2 regions of the Nostocoides veronense genome follow, and region 2 is predicted to be linked to the other one. Evidence: riboswitches for the same ligand, from Rfam matches in the RefSeq annotation. Region 2 holds a riboswitch; the other holds the start of a gene.

Region 1 (11,827 bases), on a different contig from region 2:
GCAGCGTCGGCGAGCTCATCCAGAACCAAGTCCGCACCGGCCTGTCCCGGATGGAGCGCGTCGTGCGCGAGCGCATGACGACGCAGGATGTCGAGGCAATCACCCCGCAGACCCTGATCAACATCCGCCCGGTCGTGGCGTCGATCAAGGAGTTCTTCGGCACCTCGCAGTTGTCGCAGTTCATGGACCAGAACAACCCGCTGGCCGGCCTGACGCACAAGCGTCGTCTGTCCGCCCTCGGCCCGGGTGGTCTCTCCCGGGACCGCGCCGGCATGGAGGTCCGTGACGTCCACCCGAGCCACTACGGCCGCATGTGCCCGATCGAGACCCCGGAAGGCCCGAACATCGGCCTGATCGGTTCGCTCGCGTCATACGGTCGGATCAATGCCTTCGGCTTCATCGAGACGCCCTACCGCAAGGTGTCCGCCGGCAAGGTGTCCGACGAGATCCACTACCTGTCCGCCGATGAGGAGGACAAGTACGTCATCGCCCAGGCGAACGCCCCGCTGAACGCCGACGGGACGTATGCCGAGGAGCGCGTCCTCGTCCGCATCAAGGGTGGCGAGGCCATCGACGTCCCCTCGGATGAGGTGGACTACATGGACGTCTCGCCGCGCCAGATGGTCTCGGCCGCGACCGCGATGATCCCCTTCCTGGAGCATGACGACGCCAACCGTGCGCTCATGGGCGCCAATATGCAGCGTCAGGCGGTTCCGCTGGTGCGCAGCGAGGCCCCGCTCGTCGGCACCGGTATGGAATACCGCGCCGCTCTCGACTCCGGCGATGTCGTCCGGGCCGAGAAGGCCGGTGTGGTCACCGAGGTGTCCGCTGACCTGGTCACCGTCGCCGGTGACGATGGCAGCCACCGCACCTACCGCATCCAGAAGTTCTCGCGCTCCAACCAGGGCACCTCATACAACCAGCGGGTCGTCGTCTCCGAGGGCGACCGGGTCGAAGAGGGTGGCCTGCTCGCCGACGGTCCCGCGACCGACAACGGTGAGATGGCGCTCGGCAAGAACCTGCTCGTGGCGTTCATGCCGTGGGAAGGCCACAACTACGAGGACGCGATCATCTTGTCGCAGCGCCTCGTGCAGGACGATGTCCTGTCCTCGATCCACATCGAGGAGCACGAGGTCGACGCCCGCGACACCAAGCTCGGCCCCGAGGAGATCACCCGGGACATCCCGAATGTCTCCGAGGATGTCCTGGCCGACCTCGACGAGCGCGGCATCATCCGCATCGGCGCCGAGGTCCGCGATGGCGACCTGCTCGTCGGCAAGGTCACGCCCAAGGGTGAGACCGAGCTGACCCCGGAGGAGCGCCTGCTGCGCGCGATCTTCGGTGAGAAGGCCCGCGAGGTCCGCGACACCTCCTTGAAGGTCCCGCACGGCGAGACCGGGACGGTCATCGGCGTCAAGGTCTTCGACAAGGACGATGGCGACGAGCTGCCCCCTGGCGTCAACCAGCTGGTCCGCGTCTATGTCGCGAACAAGCGCAAGATCACCGATGGCGACAAGCTCGCCGGCCGCCACGGCAACAAGGGTGTCATCTCCAAGATCCTCCCGGTCGAGGACATGCCCTTCCTTGAGGACGGCACGCCCGTCGATGTCGTGCTCAACCCGCTCGGTGTCCCCGGCCGTATGAATATCGGTCAGGTCCTGGAGTTGCACCTCGGCTGGGCTGCCAGCCGCGGCTGGCAGGTCCCGGAGGGTGCGGAGTGGGCCAGCGGCATCGCGGCCGACGCGCACGAGGCGGCCCCCGGCACGCGCGTCGCGAGCCCCGTCTTCGATGGTGCCCGCGAGGAGGAGATCTTCGGTCTGCTGCAGTCCACCCTGCCCACCCGCGACGGCCAGCGCCTGGTCGGCGAGGGTGGCAAGGCGCGGCTCTTCGACGGCCGCTCCGGCGAGCCGTACCCCGAGCCGGTGTCCGTGGGCTACATGTACATCCTGAAGCTGCACCACCTCGTGGACGACAAGATCCACGCGCGCAGCACGGGTCCCTACTCCATGATCACCCAGCAGCCGCTCGGCGGTAAGGCCCAGTTCGGTGGCCAGCGCTTCGGTGAGATGGAGGTCTGGGCCCTGGAGGCGTATGGCGCGTCCTACGCCCTGCAGGAGTTGCTGACCATCAAGTCCGATGACGTCAACGGCCGCGTGAAGGTCTACGAAGCGATCGTCAAGGGCGAGAACATCCCCGAGCCCGGCATCCCCGAGTCCTTCAAGGTGCTCATCAAGGAGATGCAGAGCCTCTGCCTCGACGTCGAGGTGCTCTCCCAGGACGGCAGCTCGATCGAGTTGCGCGACACCGAAGATGACGTCTTCGCCGCCGCGCAGGAACTCGGCATCGACCTCTCGCGCCGCGAGCCGTCCTCCGTCGAGGAGGTCTAGGCCGTATGCCGTGGGCCCCGGTTCTCCCGGTGGCCCACGGCATACGCCGGCCCCGAGCGCGAGCTCGCCTCGGCCGCCTTGCGCGGCCCACGAACAGCTGACTTTCACGGCATACGAAAGAACGGAAGCACGCAGTGCTGGATGTCAACAACTTCGACCAGATTCGGATCGGCCTGGCCACCGCGGAGTCCATCCGCGAGTGGAGCCACGGCGAGGTCAAGAAGCCGGAGACGATCAACTACCGCACCCTCAAGCCTGAGAAGGACGGTCTCTTCTGCGAGCGCATCTTCGGTCCCACGCGGGACTGGGAGTGCTCCTGTGGCAAGTACAAGCGGGTCCGCTTCAAGGGCATCATCTGTGAGCGCTGTGGCGTCGAGGTGACCCGCGCGGCCGTGCGCCGCGAGCGGATGGGTCACATCGAGTTGGCCGCGCCGGTCACCCACATTTGGTACTTCAAGGGTGTGCCCTCGCGTCTGGGCTACCTGCTCGACCTGGCCCCGAAGGACCTGGAAAAGGTCATCTACTTCGCGGCCTACATGATCACCAGCGTCGATGTGGACCAGCGCCACGCCGACCTGCCCTCCCTGGAGGCGCAGATCGAGGTCGAGAAGAAGGAAATCGAGAACCGCCGCGACAGCGAGATCAACGCCCGCGCCACGAAGCTCGAGGCCGACCTGGCCCAGCTCGAGGAAGAGGGCGCGAAGGCCGACGTCAAGCGCAAGCTGCGCGATGGCGCCGAGCGCGAGATGTCGCAGATCCGTCGGCGCGCCGACGGCCAGGTCGACCGCCTCGACCAGGTCTGGGACCGCTTCAAGAACCTCAAGGTCCAGGACCTGGAGGGTGACGAGGTCCTCTACCGCGAGATGCGGGACCGCTTCGGTCTCTACTTCGAGGGCGGTATGGGCGCCGCGGCGATCCAGAAGCGCCTCGAGACCTTCGACCTCGACGCCGAGGCGGAGTTGCTGCGCGAGATCATCGCGACCGGCAAGGGCCAGAAGAAGACCCGCGCCCTGAAGCGCCTAAAGGTCGTCTCCGCGTTCATGACCACGGACAACAACCCGGCCGGCATGGTGCTGGACGCGGTCCCGGTCATCCCGCCGGACCTGCGCCCGATGGTGCAGCTCGATGGTGGCCGTTTCGCGACCTCCGACCTGAACGACCTCTACCGTCGCGTCATCAACCGCAACAACCGGTTGAAGCGACTGCTCGACCTCGGCGCCCCCGAGATCATCGTCAACAACGAGAAGCGGATGCTGCAGGAGGCCGTCGACTCGTTGTTCGATAACGGCCGTCGTGGCCGCCCGGTCACAGGCCCCGGCAACCGTCCGCTGAAGTCGCTGTCCGACATGCTCAAGGGCAAGCAGGGCCGGTTCCGACAGAACCTGCTCGGCAAGCGCGTCGACTACTCCGGCCGTTCGGTCATCGTCGTCGGCCCGCAGCTGAAGCTGCACCAGTGCGGTCTGCCCAAGCAGATGGCCCTGGAGCTGTTCAAGCCGTTCGTGATGAAGCGTCTGGTCGACCTCGACCACGCGCAGAACATCAAGTCGGCCAAGCGGATGGTCGAGCGTCAGCGCTCGGTTGTGTGGGATGTCCTCGAAGAGGTCATCACCGAACACCCCGTGCTGCTCAACCGCGCGCCCACCCTGCACCGCCTCGGCATCCAGGCTTTCGAGCCGCAGCTGGTCGAGGGCAAGGCCATCCAGATTCACCCGCTCGTCTGCACCGCCTTCAACGCGGACTTCGATGGTGACCAGATGGCCGTGCACCTGCCGCTGTCCGCGGAGGCGCAGGCCGAGGCCCGCATACTCATGCTCTCCTCGAACAACATCCTCAAGCCGGCCGATGGTCGTCCGGTGACCATGCCCACCCAGGACATGATCATCGGGCTCTACCACCTGACCTCCGAGGTTGTGGACGGCAAGGGCGCCGGTCGCGTTTTCTCGACGCCGGCCGAGGCCCGGATGGCTTTTGACGCCGGCGAGATCGAGCTCGGCTCGATGGTCAAGATCCGCCTCAAGGACATCGTCCCCTCGGTCGGCTCGGACCTGCCGGAGGGCGTCGAGAAGGCTGAGGACGGCCTGGTCTCCTCGATGGTTGTCGAGACCACGCTGGGTCGTGCGCTGTTCAATGTCGCGCTGCCGATGGACTACCCCTTCGTCAACGAGCCGGTCGACAAGAAGCGGCTCTCGACGATCGTCAACGACCTCGCCGAGCGGTACAGCAAGGTGCAGGTCGCGGCCTCCCTCGATGCGCTGAAGGAAGCCGGCTACCACTGGGCGACCCGCTCGGGCACCACGGTGGCCGTCTCCGATGTCGTCACGCCGGAGTCCAAGGGCGAAATCCTTGCGGGCTACGAAACCAAGGCGACCAAGGTTCAGACTCAGTTCGAGCGCGGTCTGATCACCGACGACGAGCGCCGTCAGGAGCTCATCGAGATCTGGACCAAGGCGACCAATGAGGTCTCCAAGGCCATGGAGGACAACTTCCCCAAGGACAACCCGATCTACCGGATGGTCAACTCCGGCGCCCGAGGCAACTGGTTCCAGCTGCGTCAGATCGCCGGTATGCGTGGCCTGATGGCCAACCCGAAGGGCGAGATCATCCCGCGCCCGATCCGCACGAACTTCCGTGAGGGTCTCTCGGTGCTGGAGTTCTTCATCTCCACCCACGGTGCCCGTAAGGGTCTGGCCGACACCGCGCTGCGGACCGCCGACTCCGGATACCTCACCCGTCGTCTCGTCGACGTCTCCCAGGACGTCATCATCCGCGAGGACGACTGTGGCACCGAGCGTGGCTTGACCATGCCGATCGCCACGGTGAGCGAGACGGGCTCGCGCCTCGTGCACGATGGCGTCGAGACCTCGGTGTATGCCCGCACGCTGGCCGAGTCGGTTAGCGCCGAGGGCGATGTACTGGCCGAGGCCGGCATCGACCTCGGGGATGTCGTGATCGGTGCGCTCTTCGCCGCCGGTGTCGACCAGGTCAAGGTCCGCTCGGTCCTGACCTGTGAGTCCCGCGTCGGCACCTGCGCCAAGTGCTATGGCCGTTCGCTGGCCACCGGCAAGCTGGTCGACATCGGTGAGGCGGTCGGTATCATCGCCGCCCAGTCCATCGGTGAGCCCGGCACCCAGCTGACGATGCGGACCTTCCACACCGGTGGTGTGGCCGGTGACGACATCACGCAGGGTCTGCCGCGTGTCGTTGAACTCTTCGAGGCGCGCACCCCCAAGGGTGTCGCCCCGATCGCCGAGGCCACCGGCCGCGTCGAGATCGAGGACACCGACAAGATGCGTCGGATTCTGCTCACCCCGGACGACGGCAGCGAGCAGCACGCCTACCCCGTCAGCAAGCGCGCGCGCCTGCTGATCGCGGACGGCGATCACGTCACGGTCGGCACCAAGCTGGTCCAGGGCGCGATCGACCCCAAGCAGGTGCTGCGCATCCTCGGCCCGCGCCAGGTGCAGATGCACCTGGTCGACGAGGTGCAGGCGGTCTACCGCCAGCAGGGTGTCGCCATCCACGACAAGCACATCGAGGTCATCGTGCGGCAGATGCTGCGCCGGATCACGATCATCGAGTCGGGCGACGCCGATCTGCTGCCGGGCATGCTCGCCGAGCGCGGTCGCTTCGAGGAGGAGAACCGCCGGGTGGTCTCCGAAGGCGGTCGCCCCGCCTCGGGTCGTCCGGAGCTCATGGGCATCACCAAGGCTTCGCTGGCCACGGACAGCTGGCTCTCAGCGGCCTCCTTCCAGGAGACCACGCGCGTCCTCACCGAGGCCGCGATGGAAGCCAAGTCCGATCCGCTGCTGGGCCTGAAGGAAAATGTCATCCTCGGCAAGCTGATCCCCGCCGGGACCGGCCTGACCCGCTACCGCAACATCAAGGTCGAGCCGACCCCCGAGGCCCGCGCCGCGATGTACGCCCTGCCGAACTACGACGAGTATGCCTACCCCGTCTTCGGGTCGGGCACCGGCGAGGCCATCCGCCTCGACGACGCCGAACTCGGCCTCGACAACTACTGATAGCTGTCGACACGCAACGCCGTCCCGCCTCGCGGGACGGCGTTGTGTCGTTCTAGGCCTGGCGTCTCGCGCTGCGGGCTCGGGCTGGGGGCTTCGTAACCTGTGCTAACACCAATTAGGTGACTGTGGACAGGGTGCAACCTGTTCACAGTCACCTAACCTGTGCAGGGTTCGGCGGGTGCTCGTGGGCGGGCCACCTCGGCCGGGAACGGTGGTGCTCGCGGGCCAGGGTATGGTGGTCCGTCGGCGCCCGAGCGCCGGTGCCGCCTTAGCTCAGATGGTAGAGCAGCCGCCTTGTAAGCGGCAGGTCGCCGGTTCGATCCCGGCAGGCGGCTCTCCTGTGTTTTTGGCTTCGTCTCCTCAGCGCTCGGCGGCCCAGCTTGCTGCGCTGCGCTGCGCCGTCTCGCTCGATCGTCGAGCCCTCCCGCCGAGCGCTGAGGAGACGAGCAGAGTGTTACAGCACCTTGTTGAGGTAGGCCTGGAGGGCCTTGGTGGTGCCGCTGCCCCAGACGCCATCGGGGGTGGCGCCGACGAGGCGCTGGAGGGCCTTGATCGTGATCGGTCCGACCTGGCCGTCGGCGGCGACCTTGAGCTTGGTCTGCAGGGCCTTCTTGTCCGTCGTCGACAGCGAGCCGTCGACGGGGCGGGCGAGCCACTTCTGCATGGCGCCATAGGTTTTCGGGCCAAGCACGCCGTCGACGACGAGGTCCCCGGACGTCGTGCCCGTGCCACCGGTGCCACCGGTGCCACCGGTGCCGGCCCACGGGTCGACGGCCAGGCCGTTCTCCTTCGTTAGGCCGGCGCGGACCGAGCACACCGGCCAGGCGCCGGGGCCTTGCACCTTGAGCACTTCCTGCGCGGTGTCGATCTGCTCGGCCTTGGTGGCCTGGTGGGCGTAGGCGGCATACTGCCCGCCGCCGAAGCCAGTCCAGGTGGGGGCGGAGAACTGCAGCCCGCCGTAGTACCCATTGCCGGTGTTGATCGCCCAGTTGCCGCTGGACTCACAGGCGGCGACCTTGTCCCACACCGTGTCGGCGTGGGCAATGGTGGGGGCCACGAGGACGCCACCGGCGGCCGCCGTCGCGAGGGCGGGAACCGTCATACGGGTGCGGAGGGAGCGGGCCGGGGCGCGGTGACGCCCGGCATACGAAATGGCGCGAGCCATGGGGGGATTCCTTTCCTGACAGGCGCCGCTGAGGTGAGCTGTCGGGTTAGGGAGGTCAGGTTCCCTGCCGCACAGGCGGCTTCACCCCAAGGCCGGCATCGCTGCGCGGCCACATGTGGTTCCCCCAGCCATCCGGGCGGCCCGGGTGGCCGCAAGAGGTGTTGATCGCTGGATGGTTAGGCGCGCGATCAGACCGAATGGAGGTGAGCTATCCAGTTGTCGTGGCGCGAACGCCTCGGACACGGTAGGGGATGGCCCGGCGCCTGTGCAATCGCCATGTGCTTGCTTGGTATGCCGTGTGGGAGCGCAAGCGGGCCGGCGATCGTCGCGATCGCCGGCCCGCCCGGTGGGTTATCGGATCAGGTCACAGACCCCCGAGTCCGTTCGGCGAGCCCACGCCGGTCGGCGCGTCATAGCCCTTCAGGCCGTTGCAGAGGTAGTCGCCGCCGCAGATGCCATTGGCTCCGCCGACCACATCGAAGAAGGACCCACGCGTGGTGTAGGGCGTCTTCGAGGTGAAGGTCGTGGAGTTCCCCGCCCGCCCGATGAGGCCCGCGACATACGGCGCGGAGGCGCTGGTGCCGCCACCGACGACCCAGCCCGGCTCGAGGCCGAAAGGGTTCTCGTAGGTGTCATAGACCGCGACGCCGGTTTGCGGGTCAGCAACCGCGGAGACATCGGAGACGGTGCGCATCGAGCAGTGCGTGTCCTTCTGCCACGGGCTCTTGGCGATATAGGCCGAGCAGGCGCTGCCGGCGCCGCCCCAGACGTCCTCGTCCCAGCCGCGCGCGCTGCCCGGCTTGCGGGTCAGGGTCGTGCCGCCGACGGCGAGCACCTTGCGGAAGACCGCGGGCGCGGAGGCAGCCGTGAAACCCCAGTCGCCGCTGGAGGCGACGGAGATGGTGCCCGTCTTTTCGTAGGCGTCTCGGATCTGCCAGATGTATCCGGACTCGTCGCCGCCATAACTATGCGAGATGACAGTTGCGCCCTTACGGGTGGCGGTGCGGGTGGCTTCGGCGAGGCTGTCCATGTAGTTGTCGTCGGCCTCGACGAGCATGATCTTGCAGCTCGGGCAGGCCGCCGACACCATGTCGAGGTCCATCGAAGCCTCAAGCGCCCAGCCGCCGTCCGCCATCGGGTAGTCACCCTTGATGCCGCGTTGGTTGAGCTTGGTGAAGCATCCGTTCGCGCTGGTGCAGGGCGGCAGGCCCATCGTCTTGCGATAGACCGCGAGGTCCTTCTCGGCATTGGGCACATCGAAGGCGATGACGATCGCCACGGTCGTGCTCGCGCCGCCGGCGGCGGGGATCTTGTATGCGGATCGCAGGTCGGCCGCGCCATAGCCGGCGGGCATGCCCTTGGCCGTGGTGCGCCCGCCATTCTCTTGGCGGAAGACGCTCATGCAGCGTGCGTAGGCCTCGCGGCTCTCTGACGAGCACGGTTTGCCCGCCGGCTTGGCGTCCGGGGCGGCCATGGAGATGGCCGGGATCATGCTCATGCCGAGGGTCGCGGCGGCGAGCACGGTCATACCCCTGCGTGCCGACTTGCCCCGGCGAAATGGATTGATACCCATGATGATTCGTGTCCTTTCGAAAGGGTCAGCCGGCGATGCCGAAGGCGCCGTCGATCTGCTCGGTCAGGGTGGAGCCGGCGGCGTCGGTGACCGACACCTTCAGCCCGATGGTGTTCTTGCCGGGGGCGGCCTTAGGGATCGTCAGGTTGATGGTGCGCGCGGCACCCGAGCCCGCGACGGGGGCAGCGGTCCAGGTGCGGCCGTCATACGACACCCACGCCTTGACCGACGTGATGCCCTGGGCGGTGGCCCGGCCGACCTGGCTGATGTCGAGCGAGATGGCTCGCTTCCCGGAGGGGAGGGCGTTGAGGGAGTCCAGTCCGGTCGCGGTGTAGTCGAGACCGAGATACGGCAGGACGGTGCAGGTCGTGCCATTGCACAGCCAGTCCTTCGGAGCGGGGAAGCCGGCCGAGACCTTGGTCGACACGGCGGTGGTCATCTTCGTCGTCCGCGGGAACGGATATCCCGAGCGAGTGGCCGAGGCAGACATGGAGATGACCTTGGGGTTGGCGCGCGAGGGGAGCTCGCTGCCGCCGGTCAACTGGCCGGGACCGTCATACAGAACGGTGTTATCGGCCTTGATCGTCACCGATCCGAAGTTGTCCGGGTCCACAAAGTCGATGCCTCCGCCGTGCTGGCGGTCGCTCAGCGGGGGTGCCTGGACATTGAAACCCCGATACGACCCATCGGCGCCGAGGCAGGCAGGGCAGATCTTGAGCAGGGTCTGCGGGGTGACCGGAGTGAAGCGCTGGTGCAGGGGCGCTTGGCCCCAGACATCGGAGGTCACGGTGCCCGGGCGGGGCGCGCTCGTGGATGAGTTGAAGAGACCTTTGAGCGTGAACACCGGATCGAAGCTGAAGTACTGGTTCAGCTCGGCCTCGGAACTGATGCCGGCGCCTGCGGAGACGTACTCGGTCAAGGTGGAGCCACCCGGAGGTAAGCCCACCCCGGAACCGAAGTTCCCCGTGTAGATGGTCCGGGCGAACATGGCGGAGGAATAATCCTTGACCCCCACGAAGCGGTTCTGGAAGGTGGTCATATTGGTCCGGTCGTTGCGGCGCACGATCACGCCATTGGGGATCCGGCCCACGATGGCATTGGCCGTCAGCACCCGGTAGTTCCTCTTGACCGAGTCCGGATTGACCCCGACGACATTGCGCGAGAGCAGCTGATCGCCGTGCAGGGATCCCACGGTGGGAGTGAGGCGGACGACCGTCGAGGCGTCGCCTCCGACGCTCCAGAAGAAGGTGGCGAAGCCGCTGTCCGGGGATCCGACACTGCGCAGCAGGGTGGTGTCGGCCATGAGCGGCGTCATGGGCCGGTCGACGCTGGCGCGCATCGTCGCGGTGGCCTTGCGGGCATCGAAGACGATCTCGCGGGGTCCGGTGATCGAGGTCTCCGGCGTTGTGCCCATGACAAAGGAGCCGTCGCCGCCGTCCACGGAGGTGATCAGCTGGTAGGTACCGGCCGCGACGCTGACCTTGGCCGTGCCGTGGAATGTTGGCGTCGCTCCCACGCCCCGATTCGGATCGTTGACGTTGTAATAGCCGACGAAGGCGTCGGTCGGGTTGCCGTGGCGGTCGAGGACCTTGATGGTCAAGGTGACCATTGGCCAGCTCGGGTTCGCCGTGGGCTTCGCGGGCACCTGCACCCTGGTCACATGGGCGAAGAGGTGCCACGCCGTGCTGCCCGCGAGTGCCTTGCCCAGTGCCGCGCTGCTGGAGGCATCGACATACCCGATGCCCTTGGTCCCGGAGCGCGAGGTGATGACGACGCCGGGGACGGCAGTGGCGGCGCCGGCCGAGGCGTAGGTGATCGTGACAGCCGTGCGACCGGTTCCGCGCGCCGCGAGGGCGTTGGCGTCAAAGAGGGCCGGGTCGAGAACGCTGCCGAAGACGGGGCGGATCGAGCGGGGCACGACATATGCCGCCTTGCCGATCACCATCTTCTCGACGCCCTGGCGAGCCCAGATGCCGAGCGGGACGAGCGAGAGCCGGCCCTGGGCGTCGCGGGTGACCCGCACGAGGTCGCCGGTGGGCAGCGTGACGATCGAGCTGCTCGCGGCAGTCGACGTCGAGGGAGTCCAGCGGGCCGCGAACGGACTCGATGGGGCGGGCGCACCGGCGACGGCGGGCACGGCACCTCCTGCCGCGAGGATGGCGCCGGCCCCCAGTGCCAGCGCGAGGAGTGGCTTGCGTGTCATGGTCAACCCTTCTGCAGTGAATCGGGTGGTGTGCCGGGACCCGTCGAAATGGCACGGGGCAGGGCTGGTCATTCCGGTGAATGGTCGCCGGGATGGGGGGTTCAAGGGGCCAATCGGTATGCGGCCGTGATGGTTTCGTCGAGTCGAGTGCCATCCATCGCCACGGCGGACACGCGTAGGTCGCCGCTGGTGCGGCCGGGCCCAGCGGACGGGATGGTGAGGGTCACGGCATACCGGCCGCCGCCGAGGGCCGTCACCGGTGCATTGACCCAGCCGGCGCCGTATGCCGTCTCGACCCGCACCGAGCGCAGCGCGGGCGTGTGCAGGCCGACCTGGTGGAGGGTCAGCGTGAGCGTGCGGCGGCCGGCCGGCAACGTGCCGTCAACCCGGACGGGGAGGTTGTAATCCGCATACAGCATCGGCAGCACCTGGCACGGTCCGGTGCCGGCGCACTGCCAGCCGGCGGGGATCGGCCGC
Region 2 (11,827 bases):
GTCGTGGGTGTGCTTGGCCTTCTCGGAGCCGCGCAGAAGCACCTCGTAGGTGCCATGTGAGGTGTGGATCGCGACCGTCGTCTCCTCGGTGAAGCGACCGAAGACGGAGGCATTTGAGGCATAGGACACGGCGACAATCTTCGAGTAGGGAATCGAAGTCACCGCCACCCGACCGCCGGCAAAACTGTTGTCCTGCAAGATGACTCGACGGTCCGTCAGGCCGATGAAGCCAGTGCCAACATCTTTGCCGTCATAGACCGCGAAGACGGTCTCGTCCGGCAGCAACGAGTTCTGGACCACCTGGAGTTGGTCCTTCTTGTCGTAGTAGATCTCCTCGGCCACCGAGCCGACCTCCTCGTATGTCGTCCGCCCGCCCCGGGGCACGAAGCCCGGGAGCGCTGTCGGCGCCCAGCCTGCCATGCGGCATACGGTGGGGCCATGGGCAAGATCGAGATCGTCGAAGGCGACATCACCCGGGAGAAGGTCGATGTCATCGTCAATGCCGCCAATTCCTCGCTACTCGGCGGAGGCGGCGTAGATGGTGCGATTCACCGCGCGGCCGGACCGGAACTGCTCGCGGAGTGCCGAGACCTGCGGTCCTCGACATTGCCCGACGGGCTGCCGCCGGGCGACGCCATCGCCACCGGCGCCTATGAGATCAAGAAGGTGAAGTGGATCGTCCATACGGTTGGCCCGAATCGCCATGCGGGACAGACAGATCCGCAGGATCTTGCCCGCTGTTTCAGCAATAGTCTGCACCTGGCCCGCAGCCTGTCAGCCCGCAGCATCGCGATCCCCGCCATCGGCGCTGGGGTCTATGGCTGGGACCACGAAACCGTCGCCGACCTGGCGATCCGGGCGGCGCTGGCCGAGCAACGCGAACGCGGCGGGATCGATCGGATCCGTTTTGTGCTCTTCAGCAAGGACGCGGCCGCGATCTGGTCGCAGGCCAAGCTCACCCACCTGGGGCGCTAATCCGACCAGGCTCGCAGCGGGGACAGCAAAACGCCGGGCCACCCATGGGCTGGCCCGGCGTTTCGTGTAAGCGAATACCTCAGGGGCGACCGTAGGTGGCGCTGGAGGACCAAATCGCTCGCAGGCCGGAGGACAGGCCGGTGCGGGGGCTGTCATACATCATGCCGTTGCCGGCGTAGATGCCCACGTGGTAGGCGGGGTAGCCGAAGAAGACCAGGTCACCCGGCTGGGGGTTGCTGACCGGGGTGGCAGCGGCCTGCTGGGCGGCTGCGGTGCGCGGCAGCGAGATGCCGACCTTGGCGAAGATGTACATCGTGAAGCCCGAGCAGTCGAAGCCGGCCGGGGTCGAGCCGCCATACACATAGGGGATGCCGGAGAGCGCGGCGGCGATCGCCAGGACACCGCCGTGCGCCGGGATGGACGGCTGCGGGGCGGGCGTTGGCGCGGGGGTGGTGGCTGCCGGCACCGAGGCGCGCGTGGTGGACCGGCTGGCCGGCGCCTGAGCGGTGCGCGAGGCAACCAGATCCGTCGCGGTGGTCGCGACGACGACCGGCTTGGGCTTGGGCTTCGGCTTGGCAACGGCCTTGACGCCTATGACGCCATAGGAGGCCTTGACGGGACCGACGGCAGCCGGGGCGGTCAGAGTGGGGGCCGTCGCCGTCTTGGCGGCGGGCACGGTCACGACCGGCGCGATGGGCGCGGCCTGGGCGACCGGGAGACCGAAAGCGGTGACCAAGCCACCGGCGGCGGCCAGCACGGCGCCGGTGCGCACAAGAGATTCGGGGCGGCGAGCAGCAGCGCGCGAAGACGACAAAGACACGAAGTGACCTCTCGACGCCTACGAGGTGAGCTGTCGGGTTCGGGCGAGAGTCTGCTGCCCGGCCGTCGCTCCTAGGCTCCGGCTTCACCCCAAGGACGCGACGCCAAGGTCGCGCCCACAAGTGGGTCCCCCGCTCCTACCAAGCGGTGTGCGAGTGGTCCAGCGTCGCCCGGGGGTAGGACTCGGCGACCCAGGCTGCCGGTGTCCACGTAAGGCGTGGACACCCGCACGACGGTAGCGAAGTTCCCCGAAAATGTCACATTCGGGTCACGGCGGGGCGACGAATGGGCGACATCGCCTGGCCGACCAGCGGAATCGTCAGGGAGTGACACCCGCCGCGACGAAGACGTGATCGGCGATCTCGGGCGGCAATGAGACGCCATCGGTGAGGGGCCGGCCCGCCCCCACCGCAATGACTCGACCGTCCGCCCGGTGGACATCGGCCTTGCGACCCGGCACCACACCGCTCTCGGTGAGCAACTGAAGGGCCTCGTGATCGACCTGAACCGGTTCACCGATGCGGCGCACCACCACCCGGCACGGATCGTCGCTGGCGATATCGGACAGGGTCACCAGGCCGGCGCGGAAACTCTCGGACGTGGCACCCTCGCCGAGAAGTTCGTCGAGACCCGGAATGGGATTGCCATAGGGCGAGGTGTAATCACCGCCGAGCATGTCCAGGATGCGCCGCTCGACGCGTTCGGACATCACATGCTCCCAGCGGCAGGCCTCGTCGTGGACGTACTCCCACTCCAGGCCGATGACATCGACAAGCAGGCGCTCCGCCAACCGGTGCTTGCGCATCACCCGCGTCGCGAGGACGCGCCCGTGGTCGGTGAACTCCAGATGCCGGTCCCCGGCCAAGGACACCAGACCGTCGCGCTCCATCCGAGCGACCGTCTGCGAAACGGTCGGCCCGGAATGCCCCAGACGCTCGGCGATGCGGGCACGCAGCGGCGTGATGCCCTCTTCGTCGAGTTCAAAAATCGTCTTGAGGTACATCTCCGTGGTGTCGATCAGGTCACTCACCCGGGCATCCTCTCATTGACCCGGCGCGAGCGGTCCAAGGCGGCGACCCACCAACCGATCCAGCCGGACGCCACCATGCCGGCAGCCCCGACCACGACAATTGCCGGTGCGAGCCCGACGATCGCGATGAGACCGCCGGCCGTCAACGGGCCACCAGACATCCCGATATCGCCGAACAGGCGCCACCCGCCGAGGTACTTGGCGCGATGGATCCTGGGGGCCGTGTCCGCACCGAGCGTGATGACGATGCCGGATCCGAGTCCGTTACCGACCGCCATGAGCACGGTGACCGCCAGCACCTGCCCGAAATCGTGCGTCAGCGGCAGCAGCACCAGGCCGAGCCCGAGCAGGACGGCCGTGGGGACCGCCACCCACGCCCGGCCGAGGCGGTCCATGACCGCGCCGGCCGGATAGAACAGGCCGATCTCGACGAGCGAACTCACGGCGAAGATCAGCGAGATCTGGGCCGCGCTGAGTCCGACATGGTCGCCCCACAGCGGCACGATGCTCATCCGCAGGGCGCGCAGCCCGTTGATTGCGGTGACCCCGAGTCCCAGGGTGGCGAGCGTATGCCGATGCCCCCACAGCACCGCGCGGACGCTGGCCGGGTCGGCCAGCCCCGCTCGGCGTTCGTCCACGCCGAGGTCCTCGACTTGGAGCACCAGTCCCAACGCCAAGATGGACATCACCGCACTGAAGATGAAGGCCACCCGCGGGCCGAAGGTAGAGATCAGCGGCACCGCGAGCAGTGGCCCCAAAAACATCCCGACCCGGTGACTGCCACCGAGGCTCGACAAGGCCCGAGCACGCAGGTGAGATGGGACGGCGTCGATCATGAAGCCCTGCCGGGCCAACAAGAAGACGCTCCACGTCATACCCGTGATGAGGGTCGCCGCAGCCAACACGATCAGGTGCGGCGACCACGCACCGAGCAGAGCGACCGCTGCGCCAACTGCGGACGCGGCAACCATGGCCCGGCGCTCGCCGACTCGGCTGATCAACGCCCCCGCGGGCAGCGAGGTCGTCACCTGCCCCACACCCAGCAGAGCGCCGACGAGCGCCGCCTGACCGACGCTCGCGCCGAGCTCGCGGGCGAGCAAGGGCACAATCGGGATCGCCGCGCCATACCCCATCGCCTCCAGGACTGTCGGTCCATAGGCGCTGATCGCGACGGACCGCAGGCGAAACTCCCCCGCTGTCGTATGCGGACCGCCCACCCCCGCGGGCCCGCTCACCTCAGCCCCCGCTTGGGCACCGGCGGGCCGCCTGTCACGGCTGCCGGCGGCTCACCGACCACGCCTGCTCATCGTCCAGGGTGCCCGGCGCGATCTTGGAGAAGACCAGCCGGTCGTGCAGCCGCGAGCGCCGACCGCCCCAGAACTCGACCTCGTGCGGCACGATGCGCCAGCCACCCCAGCCCGGCGGGCGGGGCACGTCCGCAGGAGAACCGGTGTCGGGATAGCGGGCGGCGAACTCGGCATACCTCGCCTCCAAGTCGGCCCGCGAACCGATCGGCGCGGACTGATCGGAGGTCCAGGCCGAGATGCGCGACCCCCACGGCCGGCTCGCGAAGTAGGCGGACACCTGCTCATCCGCCAGCCGCTCAGCCCGCCCGCGCACCCGGATCGCCCGGAACATCGAGGGCCAGGTGAGCGAGGCAGCGACCGACGGATTACTGACCAACTGCCGGCTCTTGGTCGACGACAAGGAGGTGACAAAGCCCAGACCCTCCGGTTCGAAGAAGCGCATGAGCACGGTGCGGACATCCGGAACGCCCAACTCATCGACCGTGGCGAGCGACAAGGCTGTCGGCTCGGGCACGTCGGCTCCCGTGCTCGCCCGCTCGACGGCCTCGCGAATCCATCGGTCGGCCTGCCGAAAGGGCGTAGCGGCTAGGTCACGCTCATCGAGGCCATCGCCGGAATAGTCAGTGCGCGGGGCGAGCGATTCGGTCATCCCGGCAGGTTATGTCTTCGTTCCGACAACCCCACGCGACGGACCACCGTCCGAGCCAGGCGCCAACCTGATTTAGGCTGTCACCCGAATGTCGGCAGTGGGGCCCACACACGGGCACCCCTGACGACACCGATCCGTGACAGTGTCCACCGACACCACCGGCAGGAATGGGGCAACTCCATGAGTGACAGCGACGTCAAGCACGGCCTGGAAGGCGTTATCGCGTTCGAATCGCAGATCGCCGAGCCGGACAAGGAAGGCGGCGCGCTGCGTTATCGCGGCGTCGACATCAAGGAACTCGTCGGTCGTGTCAGCTTCGGCCAGGTGTGGGGTCTGCTGGTCGACAATGAGATGGATCCGGGCCTGCCGCCCGCCGAGCCCTTCCCGCTGCCGGTACACACCGGAGACATCCGCGTCGACGCCCAGTCCGCGCTCGCCCAGCTCGCCCCCGTGTGGGGTTTCCGGCCGCTGCTGGACATCGATGCCGCCGAAGCTCGTGACAATCTCGCCCGGGCCTCCGTCATGACGCTCTCGTTCATCGCGCAGTCCGCGCACGGCCAGGGGTCCCCGATGGTGCCGCAGCGCCGCGTCGATGAGGGCAAGACGATCGTCGAGCGCTTCATGATCCGCTGGCGCGGCGAGCCCGACCCCAAGCACGTCGAGGCGATCGACGCCTACTTCATCTCGGCTGCCGAGCACGGCATGAATGCCTCCACCTTCACGGCGCGGGTCATCGCCTCGACCGGCGCCGATGTCGCGGCGTGTCTTTCGGGGGCCATCGGCGCCCTCTCGGGTCCGCTTCACGGCGGTGCCCCGAGCCGGGCCCAGCACATGATCGAGGGGGTCGAGCGCACCGGCAATGCCGAGCAGTATGTTGCCGACGTCCTGAACCGTGGCGAGCGGCTGATGGGCTTCGGGCACCGCGTTTATCGCGCCTACGACCCGCGTGCCGCTGTCCTGCGCGACACCTGCAAGCGCCTCGGCGCCCCGCGCTACGAAGTCGCGGCCGCCCTCGAGAAGGCCGCCATCGCCGCGCTCGCCGAGCGCTACCCGGAGCGCAAGATGGAGACCAATGTCGACTACTGGGCGGCCGTGCTGCTCGACTTCGCCGAGGTCCCCGGCGAAATGATGACTCCGCTCTTCGTCTCCGCCCGCACCGCCGGCTGGGCCGCGCACATCCTGGAGCAGAAGAAGACCGGCCGCCTGATCCGCCCGAGCTCGAAGTATGTCGGCCCCGGCCCCCGCCCGCTCGAGGACGTCAAGGGCTTCCGCCCGCTCGTCTGAGTTCTCTCGACGGCGGGTAGCGAGTGTGAGCGACCCGATGCTGGACACCCCGCCGCGCGGCGGGGTGTCTTTGCTTGTATGGAGTGCGTGACTGCATCGCTCACCGACCTCAAACTTCCCGACGATCTGCTGCCGGCCGACGGCCGGTTCGGCTGCGGCCCCTCCAAGGTCCGCCCGGAGCAGGTCGCCGCGCTCTCCGCCCTCGGCACGACCGTTCTCGGCACCTCACACCGGCAAGCGCCGGTCAAGAATCTCGTCAAGGCGGTCCGCGAGGGCCTGAGTGAGCTCTTCCAGTTGCCCGAGGGGTATGAAGTCGTCCTGGGCAACGGGGGCTCGACGGCTTTTTGGGATATCGCCGCCTTCGGCCTGGTCCGCGACCGCGCGCAGCATCTGGCGTTCGGCGAGTTCTCCGCGAAGTTCGCCTCCGTGACCAAGGGCGCCCCCTTCCTTGGCGAGCCCACGATCGTCAAAGCCGACCCGGGGAGCCGGAGCACGGCATATGCCGAAGCTGGCGTGGATGTCTACGCCTGGCCCCACAACGAGACCTCGACCGGCGTGATGGCAGACATCACCCGTGTCGACGGCGCCGACGATGACGCGCTGGTCCTCATCGACGCGACCTCCGGCGCGGGCGGCCTGCCCGTCGACATCACCCAGAGCGATGTCTACTACTTCGCCCCGCAGAAGTGCTTCGCCTCCGATGGTGGCCTGTGGCTGGCGATCTTCTCCCCCGCCGCCCTGGCCCGTGTCGACGAGATCACCGCGAGCGGTCGATGGGTGCCTGACTTCTATTCGCTGCCGACCGCGATCGATAACTCGCGCAAGGATCAGACCTACAACACCCCCGCCGTCGCGACGCTGGCGATGATGGCCGAGCAGTTGCGCTGGATGAACAACAACGGCGGCCTCGCGTTCACCACCAGCCGCACTGCCGATTCGTCCTCGCGGCTGTATGCCTGGGCGGACGCCTCCCCCGTGGCGACACCCTTCGTCACCGACCCGGCCGCCCGCAGCCAGGTCGTTGGCACGATCGACTTCGACGAGGCCATCGACGCCGCAGCGATCGCCAAGGTCTTGCGCACCAACGGAATTGTCGACACCGAGCCCTATCGCAAGCTGGGCCGCAATCAGTTGCGCGTGGCGATGTTCCCCGCGGTCGACCCCGACGACATCTCCCGCCTCACCGGCTCGATCGACTTCATCCTCGACCGGCTTTGAGTTGATTCGGCTCGGGCCCTCGGTCCGGAGCCACAGCGAGGAGCACGAGCCCGGCGGCGAGCGTCAGTCCATGAATGACGCGTACGGGAGCCGGGGTGAGGCACTCGAGATTGCAACCACACCGGCCTCAGCGCTGCACGCCACCGGTGCTTTTGCCCGCGCCATCGGCCTGATCACGATGGAACTCGGAGGGCAGTTCGTCGGCACCTTCGAGCCCGCTGATCAGCTGTATGCCGCCCTGCTGGCTCATGACGCCGACGCCATCGGCCTCTAGAAATCGTGCCTACGACAGGGCAGCGAGGATCGTGAAGGCGATCATCACGACCAGGACGAACCAGGTGGCATAGCGGCGGAAGCGCGGGGTCATCGGGCGGCCTCGGGCATGATGACCTCGGTGCCAGCGGTGATGCGCAGGTAGGGACGTTGGTGCGGGGCGAAGCTCACCCGCATATTGTCGTGCCGCGCGAGATAGAAGGCGACCATCCCCAGCGCGATGAGCAGGGCGACCGGTCCGATGCCGATCGTCCAGCGCGCGCCGAAGGTGTCGCCGATCCAGCCGATCACGGGCGCTCCGAAGGGCGTGCCGCCCATGAAGATCGCCAAATACAGCGCCATCACGCGCCCGCGCATCGCCGGGGCAACCCGCAATTGCACCATGGCATTGGCCGTCGTCAGTGCGGTCAGAGCGGCCAAGCCGACGGGCACGAGGGCCAGCGCGAAGAGCGGATACGTCGGCGCGAGCGCGGCGAGGGCCGCGGAGGCGGTGAACGCGACGAGCGCCACGAGCAAATGCCGAAGGCGCGGGTTGGCGCGCCGGGCCGAGAGAAGGGCCGCAGACAGAGAGCCGACCGCCATGATCGAGCCGAGCAGACCAAACTCCGTCGGCCCCTTGCCGAACACCTGGGTTGCCATCAGTGCCATCGTGATCTGGAAGTTCATCCCGAAGGTGCCGAGCACGAAGACCAAGCCCATGACGAGTTGCAGATCCGGGCGGCCGCGGACATACCTCAAGCCCTCCACAATCGAGCCGCGGCCGCGCACCCGAGGTGCGGGCGAGAGCGCCGTGACGTCCAAAGCAATCAGCGACCCGAGCACGGCGACGAAGGTGATCGCGTTGAGCAGCAAGGCAATTCCCGTGCCCCACGCGGCGATGACGAGACCCGCGACGGCCGGCCCGATCAGGCGGCCGGCATTGAAGGATGCCGAATTGAGCGCCACGGCATTGGCCAGCCGCTCGCCGGGCACCATCTCGGATACAAAGGCCTGCCGCGCCGGATTGTCGACAGCGGTCGCCATTCCTTGCAGTAGCGCGAGCGCATAGACCTGCCACAGCTGCGCGACACCCGCCACGACGAGCAGGCCCGTCACGAGCGACACCAACCCCAGGGCACTCTGCGTGACCAGCAACAGCGACCGCTTCGCCAGACGATCGACCGCGGCACCGGCCAGCGGCGCCAACAGCAAGAAGGGGAGGAACTGCAGGCCGGTCACGATGCCGAGCGCGCTGGCGGAGTGGTCCGTCAGTTCGGTCAGGACCAGCCAGTCCTGCGCCACCCGCGCCATCCAGGTGCCGATATTGGAGATCAGCGCGCCGGCGAACCAGATGCGGTAATTGCGCACCGACAGGGAGGCAAAGGTGGGGCTCATGTGGCGTTCAGCGCCTCAAGGATCGCCGTCGCCTCCCGCAGCACGCCTTGCTCGTATGCCGTGAGCTCGCCGACCCGGCGCGCCATCCAGGCATCCCGAGACGCCCGGGTGCTCGCCAACACCTCCAGCGCCGCCGGCGTGAGGGTGAGCCGGACGCACCGGCCGTCGTCAGGATCGGGTGCCCGCACGACATACCCCTCCTCCACGAGCGCGGCGACGGTGCGTGTCATGCTCGGGGCGGCAACCTTCTCGGCCTCGGCCAGCGCGCCTGGCGTCGCGATGCCAGCCTCGATGTGAACGAGCACTGAATACAGATGCGGCGCAAGGGCTTCGGGGTTTTCGTACTTGATGCGGCGAGCGATCCGCATACACGCCAGCCGCAGGCGGGCCGCGACGTCGGCGACCTCTGCAAGCTCGGCGGGAGGAGTAGCGGACATGATGGTTAGCTTAACTCATTAGTCTTGCTAACTAATTCCTGTCCAGCATGCAGAAGGGCGCACCGGAGCGATCCGGTGCGCCCTGCGGCAGATGTTCGGGTCAGACGCCGAGGACCGACTTGACCGGGTCGATGGCGAAGTACAGCACGAAGAGCGCCGCAGTGATCCACATCAGGGGGTGCACCTGGGCGGCCTTGCCCTTGATGATCTTGATCAGGACATAGACGACGAAGCCGGCGCCGATGCCGACCGCGATCGAATAGGTGAAGGGCATCAAGATGATCGTCAAAAAGGCCGGCAGCGCGATCTCGATGTCGTCCCAGTCGATGTCCTTGACCTGCTGCATCATCAAGAAGCCGACGACCACGAGCGCGGGAGTCGCCGCCTCATAGGGGACAACCTCCACGAGCGGGGACAGGAAAGTCGCGATGAGGAAGAGCAGCCCGGTGACCACAGAGGCCAAGCCCGTGCGCGCCCCCTCGCCGACGCCGGAGGCCGATTCGATATAGGAAGTATTGGACGACACCGACGCGGCGCCACCAGCCATCGCCCCGACCGAGTCGACCAACAGAATGCGCTCGGAATGCGGAGGCGTGCCTTCCTCGTCGTTCAGCTCCGCCTCGGCGCCGATCGCCACCATCGTGCCCATCGTGTCGAAGAAGTCAGCGAGCAGCAGGGTGAAGATCAGCAGCACAGCGGAGACGACCCCGATGGCCTTGAACGACCCGAGCAGGTTGAAATCCCCGAGCAAGGAGAAGTCCGGGGTGCGGGCGACCGAACTCGGCAGCTTCGGCACATTCAGGCCCCAGCCGGTCGGATTGACCAGTTCGCCCTTGTCATTGTGCTGGCTGCCGATCTTGCCGACGGCTTCGACGATGATCGCCAGCAGGGTCGCGCTGAGGATGCCGTAGAGGATGGCGCCGCGCACCTTGCGCACCATGAGCGTGACAGTGATGAACAGGCCGAGCACGAAGACCAACAGCGGCCAGCCCGCGAGGAAGCCGCCGACACCAAGTTCGCCGAGCGGGCCGCCGGCGGACTTGCGCACGAAGCCGGCATCAACGAAGCCGATGATCGCGATGAACAGGCCGATGCCGACGGAGATCGCCGTCTTCAGTTGTGCCGGCACGGCGTGGAAGACGGCCGTCCGGAAACCGGTCAGCACGAGGATGGTGATGATGATGCCCTCGAGCACCACCAGGCCCATCGCATCAGCCCAGGTCATCTCCGGCAGCTTGGCCACGCCGAAGGTCACGAAGGCGTTCAGCCCCAGACCCGTCGCCATCGCGAGCGGGAAGTTCGCGACGACGCCCATCAGGATCGTCATGACGCCGGCGACCAGGGCCGTCGTGGCGGCAACCATCGGCAGATTGGGCGCGGCGCCGCCGCCGAGGAAGCCACCCGTGGAGTCAGCTTGGGTGCCGATGATGAGCGGGTTGAGCACGACGATGTAGGCCATCGTGAAGAAGGTCGCGAGGCCGCCGCGGATCTCGCGCGAGATGGTGGATCCGCGGGCCGTGATGGAGAAGAATCCGTCGAGTCCGCCGGCGGGCGGTTGGGGGGTTTGACGGGCCGTCGCCCGCGCGCTATTCGCCATGGCGCAAACCCTAGGACACCGCGACGACCGGCCAGAACACGGCGCGGCCCGGTCCGTATGCCGCCCAGCGCAGACGGGTTAGGCTCGACGCCGTGAGCACCCTGCGCCGCGACAATGGCATCCCCGCGCCGCGCGCGCCCGAGCCGGTGAACTTCCGGATGGATCGCATCGTGCTGGCCGGGATGGGCGTCTGGGCGGTGGCGCTGGTGCTCACCTTGATCATCCCCGCGCTGCACCGCGGGGACCGCCACTGGTGGCCGTGGGCCTGCGTCGCGGGGATCGGGCTCGGCCTCATCGGCTATTTGTATGTCCGTCGCGGCCGCGGGAATGCCGCCGACGCCCATCCGGTGCCCCAGGCCGCAGACCCGCAGAGCCACTACTAAGCGGCGCCCCCGGACACCCGTCAGAGGCGAACGGACTCGACCGTGAAGTCGTCGACGATCGGTTCGGGCACGCGTTCGGCGTCGCGGCGATCGATATCGACCTCGCTGTGCGCCCCGCAGCCGTGGTCGATGCTGACCACCGTGCCGTCCGAGGGCGACCACTCGTTGGCGCACAGGCCGAAGACCGAGCGCAGCGCGCCCGTGATCGGCACGAAGAAGCCGCAACTCGCGCACGGAGCGGGCGCCTTCACCGCCACGGCGGCGCCGGGACCGTGGTCCCCGTCATACCACCGCTGCGCGGCCTCAGCCCGCCCCTGCGAGGACAGGACGCGGGCACGGCCGAGGCCGAGTTCCCACAGCGCGGTCGCGTCGACATCCTCATCGCCCGTCGCCTCGAAGCCCGCGACCAGCAGCGGATCGTCCTCGACATAGGGCGTCACATCGCCCGGGCCGACATCGCCGGGGGCGAGCCGATCGGCAT

What was found. Region 2 has a riboswitch for cyclic di-AMP ahead of ABD225_RS11300 (C40 family peptidase). Riboswitches for the same ligand answer to the same signal wherever they lie in the genome.
Region 1: it holds a riboswitch for cyclic di-AMP, as region 2 does, so the genes downstream of both, ABD225_RS02215 (transglycosylase family protein) here and ABD225_RS11300 (C40 family peptidase) in region 2, are expected to answer to the same signal.

The regions. Positions count from the first base shown of each region.
Region 1 covers NZ_BAAAPO010000006.1:224,850-236,676, forward strand. Annotated here, with positions in the region: gene rpoB (DNA-directed RNA polymerase subunit beta) at 1-2,387, shown strand, start outside; gene ABD225_RS02205 (DNA-directed RNA polymerase subunit beta') at 2,522-6,409, shown strand; tRNA gene ABD225_RS02210 (tRNA-Thr) at 6,672-6,744, shown strand; gene ABD225_RS02215 (transglycosylase family protein) at 6,864-7,574, opposite strand; cyclic di-AMP (ydaO/yuaA leader) riboswitch at 7,583-7,736, opposite strand; gene ABD225_RS02220 (S53 family peptidase) at 7,939-9,147, opposite strand; gene ABD225_RS02225 (hypothetical protein) at 9,173-11,350, opposite strand; gene ABD225_RS02230 (hypothetical protein) at 11,452-11,827, opposite strand, start outside.
Region 2 covers NZ_BAAAPO010000036.1:20,212-32,038, reverse strand. Annotated here, with positions in the region: gene ABD225_RS11310 (PH domain-containing protein) at 1-420, opposite strand, end outside; gene ABD225_RS11305 (O-acetyl-ADP-ribose deacetylase) at 439-975, shown strand; gene ABD225_RS11300 (C40 family peptidase) at 1,055-1,795, opposite strand; cyclic di-AMP (ydaO/yuaA leader) riboswitch at 1,797-1,951, opposite strand; gene ABD225_RS11295 (iron-dependent transcriptional repressor DtxR) at 2,114-2,824, opposite strand; gene ABD225_RS11290 (MFS transporter) at 2,821-4,059, opposite strand; gene pdxH (pyridoxamine 5'-phosphate oxidase) at 4,094-4,780, opposite strand; gene ABD225_RS11280 (citrate synthase 2) at 4,961-6,064, shown strand; gene serC (phosphoserine transaminase) at 6,152-7,282, shown strand; gene ABD225_RS11270 (hypothetical protein) at 7,353-7,556, shown strand; gene ABD225_RS11265 (MFS transporter) at 7,646-8,929, opposite strand; gene ABD225_RS11260 (MarR family winged helix-turn-helix transcriptional regulator) at 8,926-9,366, opposite strand; gene ABD225_RS11255 (NCS2 family permease) at 9,467-10,963, opposite strand; gene ABD225_RS11250 (DUF2530 domain-containing protein) at 11,056-11,346, shown strand; gene ABD225_RS11245 (DUF3027 domain-containing protein) at 11,367-11,827, opposite strand, start outside.